2 regions of the Streptomyces sp. NPDC048506 genome follow, and region 2 is predicted to be linked to the other one. Evidence: riboswitches for the same ligand, from Rfam matches in the RefSeq annotation. Region 2 holds a riboswitch; the other holds the start of a gene.
What was found. Region 2 has a riboswitch for ZMP and ZTP ahead of AB0C96_RS39560 (bifunctional 5,10-methylenetetrahydrofolate dehydrogenase/5,10-methenyltetrahydrofolate cyclohydrolase). Riboswitches for the same ligand answer to the same signal wherever they lie in the genome.

Region 1: linked by a shared signal. The riboswitch ahead of glyA (serine hydroxymethyltransferase) and the one ahead of AB0C96_RS39560 (bifunctional 5,10-methylenetetrahydrofolate dehydrogenase/5,10-methenyltetrahydrofolate cyclohydrolase) in region 2 are both predicted to bind ZMP and ZTP.

What each region holds. Positions count from the first base shown of each region.
Region 1 covers NZ_JBEZIX010000010.1:25,980-37,765, reverse strand. The annotation lists gene AB0C96_RS10260 (family 2B encapsulin nanocompartment shell protein) at 156-1,598, shown strand; gene AB0C96_RS10255 (family 2 encapsulin nanocompartment cargo protein terpene cyclase) at 1,621-2,679, shown strand; gene AB0C96_RS10250 (geranyl diphosphate 2-C-methyltransferase) at 2,713-3,588, shown strand; gene AB0C96_RS10245 (GNAT family N-acetyltransferase) at 3,675-4,217, opposite strand; gene AB0C96_RS10240 (hypothetical protein) at 4,364-5,227, opposite strand; gene AB0C96_RS10235 (RNA-guided endonuclease TnpB family protein) at 5,267-6,511, opposite strand; partial or broken gene tnpA (IS200/IS605 family transposase) at 6,539-6,736, shown strand; gene AB0C96_RS10225 (hypothetical protein) at 6,925-7,353, shown strand; gene AB0C96_RS10220 (glutathionylspermidine synthase family protein) at 7,380-8,570, shown strand; gene rocD (ornithine--oxo-acid transaminase) at 8,688-9,893, opposite strand; ZMP/ZTP riboswitch at 10,049-10,139, shown strand; gene glyA (serine hydroxymethyltransferase) at 10,179-11,465, shown strand; gene trpS (tryptophan--tRNA ligase) at 11,621-11,786, shown strand, end outside.
Region 2 covers NZ_JBEZIX010000077.1:12,197-23,982, reverse strand. The annotation lists gene AB0C96_RS39610 (TetR family transcriptional regulator) at 1-15, shown strand, start outside; gene AB0C96_RS39605 (hypothetical protein) at 176-661, shown strand; gene dacB (D-alanyl-D-alanine carboxypeptidase/D-alanyl-D-alanine-endopeptidase) at 745-2,367, shown strand; gene AB0C96_RS39595 (PPOX class F420-dependent oxidoreductase) at 2,399-2,815, opposite strand; gene AB0C96_RS39590 (SPFH domain-containing protein) at 3,082-4,317, opposite strand; gene AB0C96_RS39585 (hypothetical protein) at 4,403-4,627, opposite strand; gene AB0C96_RS39580 (hypothetical protein) at 4,771-5,088, opposite strand; gene AB0C96_RS39575 (hypothetical protein) at 5,251-6,339, shown strand; gene AB0C96_RS39570 (erythromycin esterase family protein) at 6,426-7,565, opposite strand; gene AB0C96_RS39565 (TioE family transcriptional regulator) at 7,656-8,366, shown strand; ZMP/ZTP riboswitch at 8,428-8,516, shown strand; gene AB0C96_RS39560 (bifunctional 5,10-methylenetetrahydrofolate dehydrogenase/5,10-methenyltetrahydrofolate cyclohydrolase) at 8,539-9,393, shown strand; gene AB0C96_RS39555 (SDR family oxidoreductase) at 9,521-10,342, shown strand; gene crcB (fluoride efflux transporter CrcB) at 10,358-10,732, opposite strand; gene AB0C96_RS39545 (DUF190 domain-containing protein) at 10,729-11,115, opposite strand; gene AB0C96_RS39540 (hypothetical protein) at 11,213-11,786, opposite strand, start outside.

The DNA of each region.
Region 1 (11,786 bases), on a different contig from region 2:
CTGTTTCGGGGGTTTGTGACTCGTGAATGCGAGGCTGCCCCCTTTCGCGCCGTTCCGAGATGATCTCCGGCCTGTTTCGCTTGATCCCGCGCATCGCCGCCCGCCGCGCACGACCGGCCGTTCTGCTCACCTCTGTTCACGTCCCGGGAGGGAATGTGTCCGTACCGGACAGCGTCACCGGTTCCGCTACCGAAGAGCCCGTTCTCGAACCCCCCGCAGACAGTGCGCCCACCAGCCTCAGCACACAAGCCGCGCGCCAACTGGCCACCACCACCAAGTCCGAGCCGCAGATGCAGGCCATCACCTCGCGGTGGCTGCTGAAGGCGCTGCCATGGGTGGACGTCCAGGGCGGCACCTACCGGGTCAACCGGCGTCTGCAACTCCGTGTCGGTCGGGGCCGTGTCCAGTTCGAGCAGAACGGCGCGGACGACATCAGGGTGATCCCCCAGACGCTCACCGAGCTGCCCGTCCTGCGCGGTTACGACGACATCGAGGTCCTCAAGGAGATCGCCGGCCGCTTCCGGGTCCGGGAGGTGCGGGCCGGCCAGGTGCTCTTCGAGACGGGGCAGCGCGCCACCGAGGCGTACCTCGTCGTGCACGGCCGGTTCGCCCGCTACACGGCCGGCAAGTACGGCGAGGAGGAGGTCATCGGCGTCGTCACCGACGGCGACCAGATGGGGGACGAGGCGATCGGCCGGCCCGACCCGCTGTGGCAGAGCTCGGTCCGGGCCGAAACGGCCGGCGTGCTCCTGGCGCTGCCCTGGGAGGTGATCCAGGAGTACACCGACCGCGTGCCGTCCCTGGCCGCACACCTGGCGGCGTACGCGGAGCAGCAGCAGCGCCCCGTGAACCGCAAGGGAGAGGCGGATGTGCCGGTACGGGCGGGACACGTCGGCGAGCCGACGCTGTCCAGCGGCTTCGTCGACTACGACCTCGCCCCGCGCGAGTACGAACTCTCGCTGACCCAGACCGTGCTCCGGGTGCACAGCCGGGTTGCCGACCTCTACAACGAGCCCATGGACCAGACCCAGCAGCAACTCCGGCTCACCGTCGAGGAGATCCGCGAACGCCAGGAGTGGGAGCTGGTCAACAACCGGGAGTTCGGGCTGCTGCACAATGCCGACTACGGCCAGCGGATCAGCACCTACACCGGCCCGCCCACCCCCGACGACATGGACGAGCTGCTGTCCATGCGCCGCAAGACACGGCTGTTCCTGGCCCACCCGAAGGCGATCGCCGCCTTCTTCCGGCAGTGCAACAAACGCGGACTGGTGCCGGGCACGGCGAACGTCGACGGGCACGAGGTGCCCGCCTGGCGCGGCGTGCCGATCTTCCCCTGCGGCAAGATCCCGATCAGCGACGAGAACACCAGCAGCATCATCGCGCTGCGCACCGGAGAGGCGGACCAAGGAGTCGTCGGGCTGTACCAGACCGGTATCCCCGAGGAGTTCCAACCCGGCCTGAACGTCCGCTTCATGGGCGTCGACGACGCCGCCATCATCAGGTACCTCGTCACCGCCTACTACTCGATGGCCATCCTCGTGCCCGACGCGGCCGGCGTCCTGGAGAACGTCCAGATCGGCCGGAGCGCCGACTGACCAGGTGGAGTACGGACGAATCATGAGCACGCCCCCCACTACCGCCGCCGGGTATGCGCTGCCCGGACCGCCCAACCCCGCCCGCAGTCTGCGGGCCCGACGCGGCGGGGCCGTCCCCGGGCTGAGGTACCGGCCCGCCGTTCCCGCCGACCCGAAGAAGAGCGCGGAGATCGACCGCAGGCTGGAGGCCTGGGCCCGCCGGCTGGATCTCTTCCCCCCGCAGTGGACCGGCGACTTCGCGCAGTTCCAGTGCGGCCGGGCGGTCGTCCTCCAGCATCCCGGTGCTGCCGATCTCGAACGCCTCACCGTCGCGGGCGAGTTCCTGCTGGCCGAGAACATCGTCGACAGCTGCTACTGCGAGGAGGACGAAGGCCGGGGTGCCGCGCGCCGCAGCCTGGGCGGCCGTCTGATCCTGGCGCAGTCGGCCCTCGACCCGTTCCACGGCACCCCCGCCGTGGAGGAGGAGTGGCGCCGCGGCATGCAGGCCGACGGCCCCCTGCGCTCGTACCACGCGGCCATGAAGGACTACGCGGCCCTCGCCACCCCCAGCCAGACGGACCGGTTCGTCCATGACATGGCCCGGCTGCACCTCGGCTATCTCGCCGAGGCCTCCTGGGCGGAGTCGCGACACGTGCCGCAGGTCTGGGAGTACTTGGTGATGCGGCAGTTCAACAACTTCCGCCCCTGCCTGTCCCTCGTCGACGCCGTGGACGGCTACGAGCTGCCCGAAGCGCTCTACGCCCGCCCCGAGGTCCAGCGGGTCACGGCGCTGGCCTGCAACGCCACCACCATCGTCAACGACCTCTACTCCTTCACCAAGGAACTGGCCAGTGACCCGAACCACCTGAACCTGCCGCAAGTGGTGGCCGCCAACGACAAACGCGGTCTGAAGGCCGCCTACCTGAAGAGCATCGAGATCCACAACCAGGTCATGGAGGCGTTCGAGACGGAGTCGGCCCCGCTGTCCGCCACCTCGCCCCTCCTCGAAAGGTACGTCCGGGGCCTGGCCGACTGGGTCGCCGGAAACCACGAGTGGCACGCCACCAACACCGACCGCTACCAGCTGCCCAACTACTGGTAGTCCGATCCCGCGCACCACGGCAAGGAGTCACCGTTGACCATCACCCACGCCGACACCGCCCGCACGCCGGTGCCGACCCAGTCCACGTACCAGTCCCGTGTCGCGGACTACTGGAACGCCGAGGAGAACCCGGTCAACCTCGAACTCGGAAGGATCGACGACCTGTACCACCACCACTACGGCATCGGGGACGCCGACTTCTCGGTGCTGGACGAGCCGGACCCCGACCGCCGCCGCGAGCGGGTCACCGGTGAACTGCACCGGCTGGAACACGCCCAGGCCGAACTCCTCGCCTCCCACCTCGGCAACCTCTCTCCCACCGACCGGGTCTTCGACGCCGGGTGCGGACGCGGCGGCGGCAGTGTGGTCGCCCACCTGCGCTACGGCTGCCACACCGACGGGGCCACGATCTCCGCCAAGCAGGCCGACTTCGCCAACGAGCAGGCCCGCAAGCGCGGTATCGACGACAAGGTGCGCTACCACCACCGCAACATGCTCGACACCGGCCTGGCCGCCGGCGGGTACGCGGCGTCCTGGAACAACGAGTCGACCATGTACGTCGAGCTGGAGCTGCTGTTCGCGGAGCACGCGCGGCTGCTGCGGCGCGGTGGCCGGTACGTCGTGATCACCGGCTGCTACAACGACGCCTACGGGCGGGCCTCCCGCGAGGTGTCCCTCATCAACGCCCACTACATCTGCGACATCCACCCCCGTTCGGCGTACTTCCACGCCATGGCCCGCAACAGGCTCGTCCCCGTGCACGTCCAGGACCTGACGGAGGCCGCGATTCCGTACTGGGAACTGCGCCGGCAGGCCGACCACCTGGTCACCGGCATCGAGGAGACCTTCCTGAACGCCTACCGCAACGGCAGCTTCCAGTACCTGCTGATCGCCGCCGAACGCATCTGAGCCTCCCGGGGCCGCGCCATGCACGGCGCGGCCCCGGCCACAGCGCCCGTACGCACCGCACAGCCCCGGCCTTCCCCCGCGACCCGTCACACCTCCCGCACGAACGCCACCCGGTCCAGCCCCGGCCCGTCGTAGTCCACCAGCACCGGCGTGCCGTGCTCGTCGACCCGGTCGCCGGGCTCCAGACGGAACCCCATCCGGGTGTGGTACGCGACCGAATCCCGGTTGTTGGGGCTGGTGATGCAGCGGACCCGACTGCGTCCGGCGTCCCGGGCGAGTGCGAAGAAGCGCTCGTACAGCGCCCTGCCGACACCGGCGCGCTTGCCGTCCGGGCGCACCCCGACGAAGTGGATGTACGCCGTCTCCGGGTCGGTCTGGGACAGGAAGCCGATCAGAAAGGCGTGCAGGGTGCCGTCGGGGCGCTCGACGAAGAAGCTGGTCCCGGCGAAGTGTTGCAGGAACAGCCGCGGTACCAGCAACTGCCGTTGCAGTGCGCCGGCTTCGCCGCCCAGTCCGCCCCACCAGTCCGCCAGGGCCACCTGGAGCCGGGCGTGGTCCGCGGGTATTGGGTGACGGAGTGTCAGATCTGCGGGGAGCGGCGCGGGTTGCGCGGGGATGCCGTGTGTCATGGCCTGGCGTCATCCTTCGGACAGGGGACGGTGGGCTCACCCTAGAGGGCTGCCATCGCCGGCTCACCATGCCCAGGGTGACCATCCGGTGCACACGCATGGCGGAAAGCATCCGCGCGCCGCTACCCGCCGCGTCCCGCGCGCCGCTACCCGCCGTCCACCGCCACCGTGTCCTCCGCCGCGTTCCGCTCCGCCGCCGGGGCCTCCCCGAACCGGGCCAGCAGGAGCGCGCCGACCACCGCCAGCGCGAATCCCGCCGCGGCCAGTGGGGCCAGCCCCTCCCGGGTGCGGTCGCCGAGCCAGGCGACGCCGACCAGCGCCGGGCCGATGGTCTCGCCGATCACCATGCCGGCGGTGGCGGCGGTGACCGAGCCCCGCTGGAAGGCGGTGGTCAGCAGCAGGAACGCCGTGCCGCCGCCGATCAGCAGGGCGTAGACGGCGGGGTTGGTGAGCAGCGCGGTCGGCGTGAAGTCGTCGATGAGGCGGACGGTGACCTCCACCACCCCGAAGCCGAGGCCGGCGCCCAGTCCGAGCACCGCCGCCCGCGCCCGTTCCGGCAGCCGGCCGGCCAGCGCACCCAGCGCGAGCAGCGCCAGCGCGAAGACCAGCGTCGCGATGCGCAGCCCCGGCGTACCCCGGAGGTGCCCCTCCACGCCGGAGGCCAGCGCCAGCATCGCCAGCCCGCCGCAGACCACCCCCACCGCGAGCCACTCACGGCGGCTGAGCCGGGTGTGCAGCACCGGCGCCGCGACCACCGCGGTCACCGCGAGGGTGGCCGCGAGCGCCGCCCCGACCGTGTAGATCGGCAGCGCCCGCAGCGCGATCAGCTCCAGGACGAAACCGAGCCCGTCCAGCGCCAGTCCGAGGAGGTACCGCCACTGCTTCAGCACCCGCAGCAACAGTCGCGGGTCGACTCCGGAGCCGGTGCCGGGGGCGGTGTCGCGCGCGGCGACCGCCTGGAGGACGGACGCCGTGCCGAAGCACACCGCGGAGGCAAGCGCACAGATCATCCCAAGGACCATGGAGCCGACTTTGACGTGCTCCCTGGCCTAAAGTCCAGGGATTCCGACCTGGGTCGGCTGACCCTTCCGGTGGCTTCCTGCTTCACCGCGCTGTGCGGGCACGTGTGCCCGTCTTACCGGCGCTCCACAGGCGTTTAGCGTCTCTGCCCGTCCGGCGGCGACGATTCGGTGTCCTTCGAAGAGGACGTTGCGTGCTGCGTTGTGGTCGCGGTCGTGCACGGTGCCGCACTGGCTGCACGTCCACTCCCGGACGTGCAGGGGTTTGGGACCGTCCCGGTATCCGCAGGCCGAGCAGACCTGAGAGGATGGGAAAGCCCGGTCCACCTTGGCGAAGGTGCGGCCGTGCAGAGCCGCCTTGTACTCCAGCATGCCGACGAACGCGGACCATCCCGCGTCGTGCACGGACTTGGCGAGCCGAGTGCGGCCGAGGCCGGATACCGCGAGGTCCTCCACGTACACCGCTTGGTTGTCGCGAATGATCTGCGTGGAAGCCTTGTGGTGGAAGTCCCGGCGCCGGTCCGCAACCTTGGCGTGCTGGCGTGCGATCTTGATGCGGGCCTTGGCCCGGTTCTTCGACCCCTTGGCCTTGCGGGACAGCTCCCGCTGAAGACGCTTGAGCTTCTTCTCGGCCCTGCGCAAGAAGCGGGGGCTGTCGATCTTGCTGCCGTCGGACAGGACGGCGAAGACGGACAGGCCGAGGTCGATACCGCACTCCTCCTCCGCCTCCGGGAGGATGTCCGGCTCGGTGTCCACGACGAAGCTGAGGAAGTACCGACCCGAACTGTCCTTGGTGACGGTCAGGGAAGTCGGCGCGGCCGGAAGCCGGCGGGACCACCTGACCTTGAGATTGCCGACCTTGGCCACGTACACCGTGCCGTCGTCCTGGAGGGAGAAGGCATTGGTGTTGAGGCGGATCGACTGCCGGGTGTCCTTCTTCGACTTGTACCGGGGCGGCCCGACCTTCCGGCCCCGCCGCTTGCCGCCCAGACCGTCGAAGAAGTTCTTGTACGCGGTGTCCAGATCCCGCAGGGACTGTTGCAGAACGACCGCCGACACATCGGCGAGCCAGGCACGTTCCTCGGTGCGCTTGGCCTGGGTGATGCGCAGCCGGGACAACTCCGCCGACGTCACGTACGGCAGCCCCGCCGCATGCGCTTCCTTGCGGTCGCGCAGGCAGTCGTTCCACACCACGCGGGCGCACCCGAACGCCTTCGCCAGCGCGCCGCGCTGGGAGGCATCCGGGTAGGCCCGGTAGTTGTAGCGGAGCTGCACGACCACGACCCTACTGCGATTGGTCTCGTGGAGGATCAGAACGACTACAGGCGAGGTAGGCACGTTGTTTCGGCGATGCATGTGCACTTGGTCTTTGTGACGAAGTACCGGCGCGGCGTGTTCGATGACGAGATGCTGACTCGCTGCGAAGAGGTCATGCGCAAGGTGTGCGAGGACTTCGAAGTGGAGCTGAAGGAGTTCAACGGCGAACGCGATCACGTCCATCCCCGGCGTGAACGCCGGGGCCTTCTGCAAGGAGACCGGTAAGGGGCGGAGTCGGAAACCGGGCAGGGGTGGTCTGCCGGGTGCGCGGCGGGGGTCTCTAGGCTGGCCCGGCTCACCGGACGTCTGTCCCGGAGCGTCCGAGCAGGTACGGGCAGACAGCTGTCCGTCCACGGGGGAAGCGAGAAGAGATGTCCGAGAAGGCACGCCGACGGCTGCGGTCGAGCACGGTGATCCTGGGCGGTATGGGCGCCCTAGCCGCCGCCCTGACGTCCTGCGGTTCCGAGCCCGACAAGCGCTGCGTCGACCGCAACAGCTACGACGTCGTCAAGGGCTACCGCATCGTCGAGGCCAAGAACTGCTCGGCGGGCGGCGGCTCGTCCTCCGGAAGCAGCGGTACGAGCGGCGGCACCGGCGGCTACGGCAAGAGCGGCCGCGGCGGTGGCACGGGCAAGCGGGCCATGGACGCCCAGTGGTACTACGACCCGAGCAACAAGGGCGGCGCATACGCCGACGAGGGCACGTTCAGCAGGACCACCGCCGTCAACCGCGGCGGCTTCGGCTGTTCCGGCTCCGGCTCCGGCTCGCACGGCGGCCGGCACGGCTCCTTCGGCGGCTGAGCGGGCGCGGCACGGTACGGCACGCCATGGAACGCCACACCATCGAGCCCCGCCCCGGCTGGCAGCAGACCGTCGAGGCGCAGGGCCTGATCTACCCGCTCACCCGTTACCCGGACGACTCGCTGCGCCCGTACTGGGACGAGAGCGCGTACTACACGTTCACCCTCGCCGAGGTCGAGGCCCTGGAGGAGGTCGTCGAGGAGCTGCACGGCATGTGCCTGGCGGCGGCCGCGCACATCGTCGAGCGGAACCGCTTCGCCGACCTCGGCATCGACGACCCCCGCCTGGCCGGGCTGATCGCCGAGTCCTGGCGCCGGCGCGACGAACTCCCGTCCCTCTACGGGCGGTTCGACCTGCACTACGACGGTACCGGGCCGGCCAAGATGCTGGAGTACAACGCCGACACCCCGACCTCGCTGGTCGAGGCCGCCAGTCCGCAGTGGTTCTGGATGGAGGAGCGCTTCCCCGGCGCCGACCAGTGGAACTCGCTGCACGAGCGGCTGGTGGCGGCCTGGAAGCGGCAGGCGCCGCTGCTGCCGCCGGGCGCGCCGCTGCACTTCGCGCACTCCGCGGGCGACGAGCTCGGCGAGGACCTGATGACCGTGGCCTACCTGGAGGAGACCGCGCAGCAGGCGGGCCTGGAGACGGTGTCGATACCGATGGAGGAGATCGGCTGGGACCGGCTCGCGGGGCGCTTCGTCGATCAGCGGCTGCGCTTCATACGGTCCTGCTTCAAGCTCTACCCGTGGGAGTGGCTGGCCACCGACGACTTCGGCCCGTACGTCCTGGACACGCTCGACAACGGCGGCGGCACGGGCTCCACCCTCTGGATCGAACCGGCCTGGAAGATGCTGCTCTCCAACAAGGCGCTGCTGGCGGTCCTCTGGGAGCTCTACCCCGGCCACCCGAACCTGCTGCCCGCGTACCTCGACGGCCCGCGCGAGCTGGCGCACACCCGCGGCTACGCGGCCAAGCCACTGCTCGGCCGGGAGGGGGCGGGGGTCACGCTGCACGGGCCGGGCGCCGAGGCGGTGCTGCGCGGGCCCGAAGACCCCTGCTGCTACCAGGAGTTGGCGCCGCTGCCGGACTTCGACGGCAACCGGGTGGTGCTCGGTGCCTGGGTCGTCGAGGACGAGGCGGCGGGGCTGGGCATCCGTGAGTCGGCGGGCCCGGTCACGGACGAGTACGCGCGCTTCCTGCCCCATGTGATCCGCTGAGCGGAGCCGTGGGGCGTGGCCGCTGAGCGGGGTCGTGGGGCAGGGCCGCGGGGCGTGGCGCAGCGAGCGGCCAGGGCCTCCTCGCCCGCCGGCCACCCGCTGCACGTCGCGGCCCCGTCACTCCTCCAGCACGTTCCGGAGCTGAGCCAGCCCCCAGTCCAGGTCCTCCTTGCTGATCACCAGCGGCGGCGCGATCCGGATCGTCGCCCCGTGGGTGTCCTTGACCAGCACCCCGCGCGCCATCAGCTGCTCGGAGACCGCCCGCCCGGTGCCGCGGGACGGATTGATGTCCACGCCCGCCCACAGCCCGCGGCCGCGCACCGCGTCCACCGCGCCGTCACCCACCAGCAGCCGCAGCTCGCTGTGCAGGTGCTCGCCCAACTCCATGGCCCGTTGCTGGAGTTCACCGGTGCGCAGGATCGCGATGACCTCCAGGGCCACGGCGCAGGCGAGCGGGTTGCCGCCGAAGGTCGAGCCGTGCTCGCCGGGCGCGAAGACGCCCAGCACCTCCCGGGACGAGACCACCGCCGACACCGGCACCACCCCGCCGCCCAGCGCCTTGCCCAGGACGTACACGTCCGGCACCACGCCCTCGTGTTCACAGGCGAAGGTCCGGCCGGTGCGCCCCAGGCCGGACTGGATCTCGTCGGCGATGAACAGCACGTTCCGGCGGCGGGTCAGCTCCCGTACGCCCGCCAGATAGCCCGGCGGCGGCACCAGCACGCCCGCCTCGCCCTGGATCGGCTCCAGCAGGACGGCGACGGTGTCGGCGTCGACGGCCGCCTCCAGCGCGGCCAGGTCGCCGTACGGGACGATCTCGAAGCCGGGGGTGTACGGGCCGAAGTCGGCGCGGGCCTCGGGGTCGGTGGAGAAGGAGACGATGGTGGTCGTGCGGCCGTGGAAGTTGTTGTCGGCGACGATGATCTTCGCCCGCCCGTCCGGGACGCCCTTGACCCGGTAGCCCCACTTGCGGGCCGTCTTGAGCGCCGTCTCGACCGCCTCGGCGCCGGTGTTCATGGGCAGCACCAGCTCCATCCCGCACAGCTCGGCGAGCTGGGTGCAGAAGTCGCCGAACCGGTCGTGGTGGAAGGCGCGCGAGGTGAGCGTGACCCGCTCCAGCTGGGCCCTGGCGGCGTCGAGCAGGCGGCGGTTGCCGTGCCCGAAGTTCAGCGCCGAGTACCCGGCGAGCATGTCCAGGTAGCGCCGGCCCTCGACATCCGTCATCCAGGCGCCCTCGGCGGTGGCCACCACCACGGGGAGCGGGTGGTAGTTGTGCGCGCTGTGCGCTTCGGCGGCGGCGATGCCGCGTTCCGTGGAGGTCACCGTGACTCCGTTTCGGTAGACAGCGCTATAGAGGGGAAGAGGGGAAAATGCAGCAATATGCCCCTCTATAGTGCCGCGGGGTGTTTTTGATAGGAAGCGGTGTGCACGGTCGGGGTTGCCGACGCCTCGGCGCGGAGCGGGTGTCTAGACTCTGCGGTGCGCATCGCGACTGGCGTACGGGGAAGCGACCCCGAGGGAGCGGTGTGCGGCCACCCTCACGAGGTGCCGCCCGCCTGGGCACCCGGGAACCGACCGGACCACCGATCGACCACCCCGGAGCGCGCCATGCCACTTCCGCCGTCCGCACCCGTCTCCCACCCCGCGCTGCACGCCGCCGATCCCGAACTGGCCGCCCTGGTCGGCGCCGAGGAGCGGCTCCAGGCCGACACACTGCGGCTGATCCCCAGCGAGAACTACGCCTCCGCCGCCGTCCTGGAAGCCACTGGCACGGTCCTCCAGAACAAGTACAGCGAGGGGTACGCGGGCCGTCGCTACTACGAAGGCCAGCAGAACATCGACCGCGTCGAGACGCTGGCCGTCGAGCGCGCCAAGGCCGTCTTCGGCGTCGACCACGCGAACGTCCAGCCGTACTCCGGCTCGCCCGCCAACCTCGCCGCCTACCTCGCCTTCGCCGAGCCCGGCGACACCGTGCTGGGCATGGCGCTGCCGATGGGCGGCCACCTCACCCACGGCTGGGGCGTCTCGGCGACCGGCACCTGGTTCCGCGGGGTCCAGTACGGCGTCCGCGCCGACAGCGGGCTGATCGACTTCGACGAGGTCCGCGACCTCGCCCGCGCGGAGCGCCCGAAGATCATCTTCTGTGGTGGTACGGCCGTCCCGCGCACCATCGACTTCGCCGCCTTCGGCGAGATCGCGCGGGAGGTCGACGCCGTCCTCGTCGCGGACATCGCGCACATCGCCGGCCTGATCGCGGGCGGCGCCCACCCCTCGCCCGTACCGCACGCGGACGTGATCTCCACGACCACGCACAAGACCCTGCGCGGGCCGCGCGGCGCCATGCTGATGTCCCGGGCGAGCCACGCCAAGGCCATCGACAAGGCCGTCTTCCCCGGCCTCCAGGGCGGCCCGCACAACCACACCACCGCCGCCATCGCGGTCGCCCTGCGCGAGGCGGCGGCCCCGTCCTTCCGGGACTACGCGCACGCCGTCGTCGCCAACGCCAAGGCGCTCGCCGAGGCGCTGCTGGCCCGCGGGTACGACCTGGTCTCCGGCGGCACCGACAACCACCTGGTGCTGATCGACCTGACCTCGAAGGACGTCCCCGGCAAGGTCGCCGCCAAGGCCCTGGACCGGGCCGGCATCGTCGTCAACTACAACACCGTCCCCTTCGACCCGCGCAAGCCCTTCGACCCCTCGGGCATCCGCATCGGCACCCCCGCCCTGACCTCCCGCGGTCTGAGCACGGACCGGATGCCGCAGGTCGCGGAGTGGATCGACCGGGGCGTACGGGCCGCGGCGGCGGGCGACGAGGACGCGCTGGCGGTGATCCGTGCCGAGGTGGCCGAGCTGATGGCGGCCCACCCGGCGCCGGGCCTGCCGACCGGCGACTGACCTCACGGGAGGGCCGCCGGACCGTCCCGGCGGCCCGTCCCCGTGCGACTTCCCGGCCAGGCGCCGGGGAGCGCGCGCGACCTGAGACAATCGGTGCCATGGCTCTCGATCGCCCGCCCGTCGCCCACCACCACCCTCGGGGGAATGGCTCCGCCATGCAGTCTCGTCCGCGTGTGCTCTCCGGCATCCAGCCCACCGCCGGCTCCTTCCACCTCGGCAACTACCTCGGTGCGGTGCGCCAGTGGGTGGCGCTCCAGGAGTCCCACGACGCCTTCTACATGGTCGTCGACCTGCATGCGATCACCGTCCCGCAGGACCCGG
Region 2 (11,786 bases):
GGGAAGGGCGGATGACCGGCCGGTGCCGGGGCGGATCGGGGTGGGGTGTGTCGCAGTCCCTGCTGCGTTCCAGTGACTCCGCGGCGGGTCTCGACCGAATGGACAAATGCCACTTTATCGTCGCGATTGCAGAGAAGAATACCCCTCTTCTGCCGAGTCGAGTGAAGGTGGAAAAATGCTCCGTTCGATCCCTCGCGGCGTCGCAGTGGCCGGCCTGACCGCGGCTGCCCTGGCGGTGCCGACGGCAGGCGCCGCCACCGCCGCGACCGCGGCCCCCGGCACCGTGCACATGCAGTGCTTCTCGCAGCGCTGCGACACGGGCCAGCAAGCCGACCGCCAGGACACCGACCGGCACCGGGCCGGCAAGGGGAGCCACGGCCGCGACGGTTACGGTCGCGACCGCGACCGCGACCGCCGTGATGACGACTACAACCGTGACAGCCGCGACGGCTACGAGCGTGACGACCACCGCCGGGACGACCGCCGCCGTGACGACGACCGCAAGGACGACGACCGCAAGGACGACCGTCGTCGCGACGACGACCGCAAGGATGACCGTCGCGACGACGACCGCCGCGAGGACAACCACTACGGCACCGGCTACGGCTACGGCCTGGGCCGTGACGGCCTGCTCGGCCTCGGAGTGCTCGGCCTCGTCTGACGCCCGTAAGACACACAGTCCCGCAGTGGGCCCGGGGGGAACCGTCCGTCCGGGCCCACTGCCGTGCCGGTCGTGGAGTCCGCATGTCCCCCTCCGTCGTGCGCCGCAGGATCCCACCGCGCGCCCTCCGCACCCTGGCCGTGCTGCTGGCCGTCGGCGCCGTCGCCGCCGGCCTCGTCCAGGCGACCCCGCCCCCCTCGCCGGGACCCGAACGCCGTGCCCCGCGCCTCGACCCGCGCATCGAGGCGATCATGCGCAAGCCCGAGTACCGGCACGCCCGGTGGGGGCTGTTCGAGCAGAACCCGCGGACCGGCACGGTGGTCCGGTCCCGTGACGCCGACCAGTTCTTCATCCCCGGGTCGACGGCCAAACTCTTCGGCGTCAGCGGAACCTGGCACACCCTCGGCGGCGACCACCGCTTCGTCACGCCGGTGCACGCCGTCGGGCAGCAGCTCCGGAACGGGACGCTCAGGGGCGATCTGGACCTGGTCGCCCAGGGCGACCTGAGCCTGGGCGGCCGAACCCGCAAGGACGGCACCCTCGCCTACACCACCATCGACCACACCTACGCCAACGACATCCCCGGAGCCACCCTCACCCCCGAGAACCCGCTGGCCGGCCTCGACCAGCTCGCCCGGCAGGTGCGCGCCGCGGGCATCCGGCGGGTCGACGGCGACGTGATCATCGACCCCCGGCTGTTCCGGCCCGACCCGGCACTCGCCCCGACGCCCACCCCGCTGATCCTCAACGACAACGTCATCGACCTGCTGACCTCACCCGGCAACAGGGCGGGCGCCCCCGCCGGGCTGGACGTCCGCCCGAAGGTCGCGCCGTACCGCGTCACCTCGACCGTGCGCACCGTCGCGGCGGGCCGGCCCGGCGACATCGACGTGGCGACGTCCGCGGACGGCACCCGGATCCGGCTCTCCGGCACCATCGCCGCCGGCTCCGCCCCGGTCCTGCGGGTGTCCCGGGTCAAGGACCCCAACGCCTTCGGCCGGACCGCCATGATCGAGGCGCTGAAACGGGCCGGGGTCGAGGTCCGGGCGAACGCCGTCGGCCCCAACCCGGCCGGCCGACTGCCGGCCTCCTACCGGGGCGCCCGCACGGTCGCCCGCTACACCTCCCCGCCGTACGCCGACTACGCCGAGCTGATCCTCAAGGTGAGCCACAACCTCGGGGCGAACCTGGGGATCTGCCTGATGGCGACGCGGGCACGAAGCACCGACTGCGCGGACGGCTTCCCCGTGCTCGCGGCGTTCCTGGACGGTGCCAAGGTGGACCGCAAGGCCGTACAGCTCGCCGACGGTCGGGGCGGCGACCCCGTCGACCGGACCACCCCGCGGGCCCTGGCGCAGATCCTGACGTACTGGCAGCACACCCCCGACGCCCGGCGGTTCCGCGAGTCGCTGCCGATCCTGGGCGTCGACGGCACCCTCGCTGACTCCTGTCGTGACTGCCCGTCACGCGGCAAGGTCTTCGCCAAGACCGGCACCGTGGCGGGCGGGGACCTGCTCAACGACCGGCTGGCGGTGGGTGCCGAGACCACGGCCGGCTACCTGGAGACCGGCAAGGGGACGTTCGAGGTGTTCTTCGCCGGAGTGAACGGTGCGTCGACCTCCCGCGCCGATGTCGACGCTGTCCTGCGCGTCGGGGACGACGTGGCCGGCGTCGCCGCCCTCCTGCAACAGCGCCGGCCCGGCTGACCCCACGGCCGGCGGGGACGGAACGCGGCCGCTACGGCTGCTTGTTGTCCTTCAGGGAACCCCAGCCGTGCCACCGCTCGATCTCGATCCGGGCGCTCACCCGGCGGCGGTTGCGCAGCGGATACCGCTTCCCCAGGTAGTGCTGGGACAACCGGTCGATGTCGGTGAACTCCTCGTCGTCCCGTAGTTCGACGACCCGGCCGATGATGCTGAGGTGCGTGTACCAGTTGCCATCCTCAAGGACGGTGAGTGTCACCCGGGGATCGTTGCGCACATGCTCCAGCCGCTTGCGGCCCTCGTCCATGTTGACCAGCATCCGGCCGTCGTCCCAGAGGTACCAGGTAGCGGTGGACACCGGCTGGCCGTCCGCCCGCAGGGTGCTGATGACCGCCGGATTGGGCTTGATCAGCATGGTGACGGCGGCTTCGGGGAGCGGTGGTTTCGACATCTGGGGCACCTCCGGGGGCGTCGGTCGTTGCATCAGCACACTGCGTGCATCATGGCGCGACGAGCCCGGAATCTTCGGGAGGCGGGAGGTGTTGAGGCATCTGGATCAGGTTTCCGCCCGTGCAGAGGGCCGCCCATGTCGCTCCGGACGTGACGGACCCCGAGTCGGCGGCCGCCTTCTTGGGCGCGCTCGACCGCGGGTCGCCCAGCACGTGGCCCAGCGGCCCGAGCGGGACCATCAGGTGCCGCGCTGTCGACGCCCGGCGGTCAGGAACCCGACCCGCCGCCGTCCTGCTTCAGCCGGGCCACCTTCGGCGGCAGGGAGCTGGCGCCGTCCGCGAGCGGCGGAGCGGCGGCCGGCGCGGCCGGACCCTTCTTCAGCGTGTCGAGGATCGCCAGGCCCTGGCCGACGATGGCGGAGGCGATCTCGTTGATGCCGTCGGTGCCGTTGAGGACGGTCAGCCGGGAGCCGGAGATGCCCGCGGCCGCGGCCTCGGCCAGCGCCGGGAGGTTCTCGACGGTGCGGTTGGCGGCGATGAGCTCCTGGTTGCCGTCCCGCAGCGAGGCGGCGACGGCGCTGTTGGCGTCGGCGCGTGCCTGGGCGACGGTCCGTTCGGTGTAGGCACGGGCGTCGGCCTCGAAGCGGACCTGGTCGCGCTGCGCCTCGGCCAGCGTGCGCACCCGATAGGCCTCGGCATCCGCCGGGCGGCGCACCTCGGCCTCCAGGCGCTGCGCGGCCAGCGCGGCCTTCCGCTCGGCCAGCGCGGTCTGCTCCTCGATGACCTCCTGCGAGGCCCGGGCCTGGGCCAACGGGCCGGCCTGCGCGGCACGGGCGTTGGCCTGCTCGGTCTCGGCGATGAATCCGGCCCGTTTGAGCGCGGTGTCCCGCTCGTACTCGGCCTTGAGCGCCGCCGCCTGCTGCTCCCGTTCGGTCGCTTCCTGGTCGGCCTTGGCCTCCGCGATCCGGGCGGCACTGGCGACGGCCGCGGCGTGCGGGGCGGCCAGATTGGTGATGTACCCGGAGGTGTCGCCGATCTCCTGGATCTGGAGGGCGTCGACGACGATGCCGAGCTTCTCCATCTCCGAGTGGCTGCCGTCCTTGACCTCCTGGGCGACCCGGTCGCGCTCCCGGATGATCTGCTCGACGGTCAGCCCGCCGACGATCGAGCGCAGGTGCCCGGCGAAGATCCGCCCGACCAGCTCCTCCATGGTGGCCTGCTCGTCCAGGAACCGTCGCGCGGCGTTGGCGATCGACGTCGGGTCGTCACCGACCTTGAAGACGGCGACCGCCCGGACGGCGAGCCGGATGCCCTGCTGGGTGACGCAGTCCTCGGAGATCTCCGCCTCCCGCAGCGACAGCGACAGCAGGCTCGCCTTCTGCTTGACGGGCATGACCCAGTAGCCATGGCCCGTGACGATACGGAATTGGGCATCCCCGGCCCGGCGTTTCGAGCCGGAGATCAACAGCGCTTCGTTGGGCGCGGGAACGTGCCAGAAGAGCATCACGGAACTCCTGGTCCGGTGCGGCGGCCGCCGGCTGATCTGCCGGGACGGCTGTGGACGGGGGACGGTCCACCGGCCGGCCGGGTCAGGTGGCCGGTAGCGGCGCGACGATCACGGACCGCGCCGAGGTGTGGTCCACCACGATGACCTGGGCGTGCCGGGCGATGGGCTCGCGGGACCAGGCGGCGAAGGCCTCGGTCCCGCCGCGAACGGGCAGCAGCACTTCGCCCGGGCCGTCGGTCGGGATCGAGACGGTCACCCGCCCGATGACCCCGATCGGGCTGAAGTCCGTGTCATCCGTCGCGCTCACCCGGGCTCCGTCGCTGGTCAAAGCCGCGCTCGGCGGGGAGGCCGAGCAGCGGGAACTCTCGACGGTTCAACGGTACTCCGCGGCGCGTGCCCGGTGGGCCGGTGGCCGGCGGGCCGGCCGCCAGGTACCGGCCACCGACCGGCTCAGGCGTCGAGGCGTGCGGACCGGGCGGCCGGGACCTGTTTGCGGGGCGGCAGCACATCGGGTGCACGGTGTGGCCGGAGGGCGGCGAGTGCGGTCTCGGTCTCCTCCATGAGGCAGCGGTAGGAGACCAGCCGCTGCCACTCGGGGTCGGCGACCCCGGGGACCGTGGCGTCCCGCTCGCTCCAGCGCCGTACCAGCGCCGCGTACAACGGGGTCTGCCTGGCGACCTCAGCGGTGATCCACCGGGGGGCGGACCCCGGGTGGGGGAGGAAAGTCTGTCCGTGACCTGCGACGGTGCCGGAGGTGGGGGCGCTCATGGCCGTAGAAACGATTTTTCGGGCTTGGAGTCACTGCGTATTCTTGCGGCTTCCCGTACATGCGTGCCGGAGGTGGGCCCGTAACTCCCTCGAATATCACCTCATGCAGTGATCTATGCCCGGGAAGCAGTCCAATTCGGATGAAAGAACGTTGTCGCAGTCATGGAACCGAGGGAGTTGTGGGAGCGCCATGCGGTACTCGCACAGGCGTTTTGCAGCAGCGATGACGAGGTCCGCCGGACGCAGGGGCTCCTCGACGAGGCCGAGGCCCGCCGCTCGCGGACCCTGGCCGCCTTCGCCGTGACCGTGGGCAGCGACGCCGTCGTCGCGGACCTTCTCGGCCTGGACGAACGCGAAGTCCGCCTGGCCCGCCGCACGGTGGGCAAGGACGACGCCCGCGCGGTCGCCAAGAGCCTGCTGGCCCAGCCGACCCGGGAGCAGGCCGCTGCCCGTGAGCAGGCCGCCGCGCCCGAGCAGCCCCCGATGAGCGAGCCGGCCGTGGCGCAGCCGGCCACGCCGCACGCCGCGCGAGCGACCATGGCGCCCCCCGCCGCACAAGCGCCCGCCCAGCCCGCGGCCGGCCCGACGGCGGGGCAGGCCGCACCCCCCGGCCCGCTCACCGCCGGCCCGGCCACCTCGCCGCTCACCAACGAATCGGCCTGGGCGTCCGCCCTGGACGCCGTCCTGATGAGCAGTTGGCACACCGGAGTCGACCTCACCGCACTCGCCACCGAACTCGGACTCGACGTCCGATACCTTGTGGCGCGCGCCCAGCAGTTGTCCTCAGAGAGCCGACCCCCCACCCCCTCGGACCGCATCGGCCGGCACCGCCGGATGGCCACCCTCCAGTCCTCCCCGCAGACCGATACCACCCATCTGGCCTGGCGCGAGAGACCGTCGCAGCCGCAGCGGGATCATCCCTACCCGCCGCAGCCGCAACGGGAGCAGCACGAACACGAGGCCTGGCGACAACACCCGTACCAGAGCCATGACGGCTACCCGGACCACTCCGGTCATCAGGGATACCAGGGCCATCAGGGCTACCAGAGTCACCCGAACTACCAGAATCACCCGAACTACCAGGTGTACGAAGGGCAGCAGACGTCTTCCCACGCCACCGCAACCGCCACCTGGGACACCAGCAGCATCACCGCCGCCCAGCACGACTGGGACGGCATCCTCAGCCAGTGGGAGGCCACCACCCCCACCACGCCGCCGATCACCGCACCCGGCCACGGCGGCGGCGTCTGAGGCGGCGTCCGACCGACCCGGCCGGGCGGGTGGAGCTACTGGACGGCGTAAAGGCGGACGTTCGTGACGCAGGCTTTGAGGCTCTGTCAGGTCGTGCCGGTGCAGAGGTGCAGGACCGCGTCAGCCGTGTCGAGGGTCGCGTGGTCGAGGGGGAAGTAACCCTGCTCAGGGGTGGTGTCGGTGCGCTTGCGGGCGGACGGGACCGTGGCGGCCGCGGTCAGGCCCCAGGCGGTGATGCGGCGTTGCAGAAAGCTCTCGTAGGTATCCGGTTCGGGTTCGCCGAGCCCGAGGGTTTCGCTGCGGCCCAGGCTGCCGGCGACGAAGACGTGCTGCTCGCCGCCCATCAGGGAATCCACGATGGCGCCGGCGCCGGACCAGGTGAGGTCCTCGTCCCCCATGCGCCAGGTGCTCGGGTTCCGCTGGAGGTGGAGGTTGTGCGCGAAGACCAGTGTCGCGCCCCGTCGTGCCTCGATGCCGCGGATGTCGAGGAGGTTCTGGGCCATGAGCGCGTCCCGGGTGGCGAGCAGGCGGAACATCCGCGCACTCTGTTCGAGGCGCTGTGCGCACTGCTTGTGGTAGCGCAGCAGGCCGAGACCGGCGGTGAGGTGTGTCTTGGCCCTGAGCCACTCGGCGGGTGAGGTGGCCGCGATCCGCTCCGGGGCGCGTGCGTGGAGCAACAGGAGCATGTCGTCCGCGAGCGTTCGCAGCCGCTCGGCCTCGGCCGTGGCGCCGATCGACTTTGCCGGGTCCATGACCGCCTCCGTGCGGCTCCACTGTTCGTCGTCTCCGACCAGGCTCACCAGGTCGAGGTCGAGTTCCAGGTAGTCGCGGGCGTATGCGAGGTAGCGCCGTGGGCTCGGTGCGCTGGTGTTCTCCGTCGGGGTGTCGAAGCCGTGGAACGTCAGGTGTTCTTCTGCGGGGCGGCTCTCGTTGTACTCGCGCATCCAGTCAACCAGCTCCCGGTTGGCGTCCAGCTCTCCGAAGCCGGGTGAGAAGCCTTGGTGCATCGCTGTGTCGAGGGTTCCGACTCCGTTCTGGACGAAGTCGTTCACGGTGAGCGCAGCCACGCGATCGGTTTCGAGGGCGATCGACCGAAAGCCACGGTCGACCAGTTGAGCGAAGAGTTCGTTGCGGGCCTCCGCGAAGGCCGGTACCTGGTGCGTCGGTTCACCGACCGCCAGAAGGCCGCATGACGGAGTGACGAACTTTCGAATGTCCTGGGTCATGGGCCTCAATCGTATCTTTGAATGGGCGGTTGAGACTTGTCGAGAATCCTTCCCTAAGGCATGCGGTAAAGTCTCAAACCGGTGATAACGATGCGACCAGCTGACCTCGCGCGCGAGCACGGCATCTCGACCCAGGCGGTCCGCAACTACGAGCGCGACGGGTTCCTCCCACCCGCCGAGCGCACACGGAGCGGTTACCGGATCTACACCGAGGTGCATGCGGCAGCGCTCCGCGCCTACCTCTCTCTCGTCCCGGCCCACGGCCACGCGGCGAGCGGCCGGATCATGACCGCGCTCCACGACGACGAACTCGACGACGCGCTGATGATCATCGACCGTGGCCACAACCAGTTGCTCCGCGACCGGGAAACCCTCGACGCGGTCAGGAGAGCGGTGGGGCACCTGACGGCGGAGTCCGGCGCCGGTCCGGAGCATTCAGCGGACCCCGGCCCCCGAACCATCGGCGAACTCGCGCACCAGTTGAGCGTCACCCCGGCGACCCTGCGCAAGTGGGAGGGCGCCGGAATCCTCGTCCCCGCACGGGACCCGGTCACCGGATACCGCGTCTTCCGTGCCGGCGACATCCGCGACGCCGAGCTCGCCCACCTCCTCAGACGCGGGGGCTATCAGTTGGACCACATCGCCACCGTGGTCCAACAGATCCGAACGGCCGGCGGCACCGACACGCTGTCCGGTGCCCTGGACGACTGGCGGCGCAAGCTCACCGCACGGGGCCTCGCCATGCTCGACGCGTCCACTCACCTCAGCCGCTATCTGGGCCTGGTCAACCGCGGCACCTAGGGACCGCCGCGGAGCGGCCCGCTGCCGCGCCCTCCGCCACCCCGGCGTTCGATTACAGTGGGCGGCGAGCCGTGACTGGCGCTTGGGTGGAGTACCACCGGGGAGCGGCTCGGCCCCTCATGGTCTGTGCCGCGCGCCTGGGCGATCCGTCACGACGCCCAGGAGAGACCCGATGTCCCGGACCGCCCGCCTCATGGACGGCAGCGCACTCGCCCGCCGCATCGTCGACCAGGCCGCAGAGCGCGCCGCAGCCCTCACCCGGCAGACCGGCCAGGCCCCGTGCCTGGCGACCGTACTGGTGGGTGACGATCCCGCCTCGGTGACCTACGTCCGCATGAAGCGCGCCCGTTGCGAGAAGGCCGGCATCCGCTCCCGGCACGTCGCGCTCCCGGCCGCCACCACGACCGCCGAGCTGGTCGACACCATCACCGCCCTCTCGCACGACCCCGAGGTCCACGGCATCCTCCTCCAGCACCCGGTCGGCCCGCACATCGACGAGCGCGCCGCCTTCGAGGCGATCGCCCCCGAGAAGGACGTCGACGGTGTCACCTACCACTCCTTCGCCACCATGAGCTTCGGCGTCGACGGCTTCGCCTCCTGCACCCCCGCCGGCATCCTCCGCCTCCTCGACCACTACGACGTCGAGCTGGCAGGCAAGCACGCGGTCGTGGTCGGCCGCAGTGCGATCCTCGGCAAGCCCGTCGGGATGCTGCTGCTCGGCCGCAACGCCACCGTCACCTACTGCCACTCCCGCACCACCGACCTCGCCTCGCTCACCCGGCAGGCCGACGTCCTGGTCGCCGCCGTCGGCCGGCCCAGGTTCCTCACCGGTGAGCACATCAAGCCGGGCGCCGTGGTCATCGATGCCGGCTACAACCCCGGCAACGTGGGCGACGTCGACTTCGACTCGGCGAGCACCCGGGCCTCCCTGATCACCCCGGTCCCCGGCGGCGTCGGCCCGATGACCATCGCCACCCTGCTCACCCAGACCGTGGACGCCGCGACCCGGCAGCTGACGGCGGGTTGACGGCCGGGGCGGGCCACCGGTGTCCTCCTGAGGGCCGGTCATCTCCGCCCGTCCCGCGCCGGTCGTCCGTATGATCACGATCGGACACCGAGGACACCGAGGACACCGACTGGGAGGCTGAACGGCCATGGCGGATCAGCGCGTTGTGATCGTGACGGGTGGCGGCACCGGCATCGGCGCCGCCACCACCCGGCTGCTGCGGGCGGCCGGGCACCACGTGGTGATCTCCGGCCGCCGCCCCGACCCACTGCACCGCGTGGCCGACGAGACCGGAGCGCTCGCCCACCCGTCCGACGCCGCCGACCCGGAGGCCGTCGCGGACCTCGTCGACACCGCGGTGTCCACCTACGGGCGCCTCGACGGTCTCGTCCTCAACGCCGGTATCGCCCGCAGCGGATCGGTCGGCGACCTGTCGGTGGAGGACTGGGAGGCCGTCATGACCACCAACGTCACCGGCCCCTTCCTCCTCCAACGCGCCGCTCTCCCATACCTCTTGGCGGCCCGCGGCGCGGTCGTCGCGGTGGCGTCGGTCTCCGCCCTGCGCAACGGCAAGGCCAACGCCGCCTATGCGACGTCGAAGGCGGCCCTGCTCCAGCTCTGCCGCTCCCTCGCCGTCGACTACGCAGGGGACGGCCTGCGCGCCAACGTCGTCTGCCCCAGCTGGGTGCGCACCGAGATGGCCGACCGCCGGATGGCCCGCTTCGCCGAGGAGGCCGGACTTGCGGACGGAGGGATCGACGCCGCGTACGAGGAGGCCACCCGGCTCCTCCCGGCCGGCCGCCCCGGCGAGCCCGAGGAGGTCGCCGAGGCGATCGGCTGGCTGCTCTCACCCGCCGCGTCGTTCGTCAACGGCGCGGTGCTCACCATCGACGGCGGTGCCACGGCCGTCGACATCGGCGGCGCCGGATTCACCCACCTCCTCACGCCGCGCACCGGCGCCGAGGCCTGAGGCGCACCGCGCCGGCTACCCCCAGAGGGCCTGGGCGAGCGCCGCACTGCCGAAGGCGGCGCCGAGCCCGGCCACCAGGCTCACCACGACATTGGCCGCGGCGAAGAACCGGGCGCCGTCCTCCGCCAGCCGCAGCGTCTCGTACGAGAACGTCGAGTACGTCGTGAGGGCCCCGCAGAAGCCGGTGCCGACCAGCAACTGCACCTGGGGTGAGGCCACCCCGGCGGTGACCGCGCCGCTGACCAGGCCGAGGACCACCGAGCCGATCACGTTGACGGTGAAGGTGCCCCAGGGGAAGACGGTGTCGTGCCTGGCCTGTACCGCGCGGTCGGTGAGGAAGCGCAGCGGGGCGCCGACCACGGCACCCGCGATGACGAGCAGCCAGTTCACCGGCCCGGTTCCTCCGTCCGGTCCGTGGCGGGGGGCGTTCCGGTCGTGCCCGGCCGGGCCCCGGGGCGGATGACCTCGCAGGCGTCGAGGACGACCAGTCCCTCGGGCACCAGCTCGTCCAGCTCCGGGAGGAAGGCGCGGATCCGCTCCTCGGTGTCCACGATCACCACCGCCACCGGGAGGTCCTCGCTCAGGGAGAGCAGCCGCGTGGTGTGGATCATGGAGGAGGCGCCGAAGCCCTCGACACCGCGGAAGACGGAGGCACCGGCGAGGCCGGCCCGGTGGGCCCGGTGCACGATCTCGGTGTAGACGGGCTTGTGGTGCCAGGTGTCGTCCTCGCCCAGCAGGACGGTGGCGCGCAGGGCGGGGCCGGTGAGTCTCACTGCTGTCTCCACTCGACGATGCGGCGTCCGTGATGCGGTGCGTCCGTCGACGGGTTCGTTCACCACGGGACCGGGGAGATCGCCGCCGCGCACCAGCCTACCGTTCGCCGTCGTCGCTCTCCTGCCCAGGTCGTGGTGTCGCGGGGTGTGCCTGGGCGCGGTCGAGCTGCCCGAGCAGGTAGGGGAGGATCCCGCGCTCCAGCAGCGCGAGCTGCCAGGTGTCCCGGGCCTGGGCGAGCTGCGGATCGGCGTCGGCGTCGCGGGCCCCGGCAGCCGGCCTGTTGCGGGCTGCCGTGACGAGCATCCCCAGCAGCCCGGCCAGCGCCGCCACCACCGTGATCACCGCCGCGGTCGCACCGGCGGAGACCATCTCGTCCGCGAGGCGGGCGTGCCTGCCGAGGAGCCGTAATCCGAAGCCGAAGAGCAGGAACAGGGCGGCGGCGATGGCCGCCAGGCCGGGAACCAGGACGCCGAGCGCGGGCAGCACCCCGCCCGCGCGCGACCCCGTGCCGGTGGCGTCGGGGACCGGTGGGGCGGCGGTGGCCGCGTCGCGCAGCCTCCGGTATGTGGCGTATTCGGGCGCTGCCGTGGCGACGAGGTGCGGCTCCGCCAGGAGCGCCAGGGATCGCAGCCGTTCCGCGTCGACGGTGCCGTCGGCGTGCCGGAGCCCG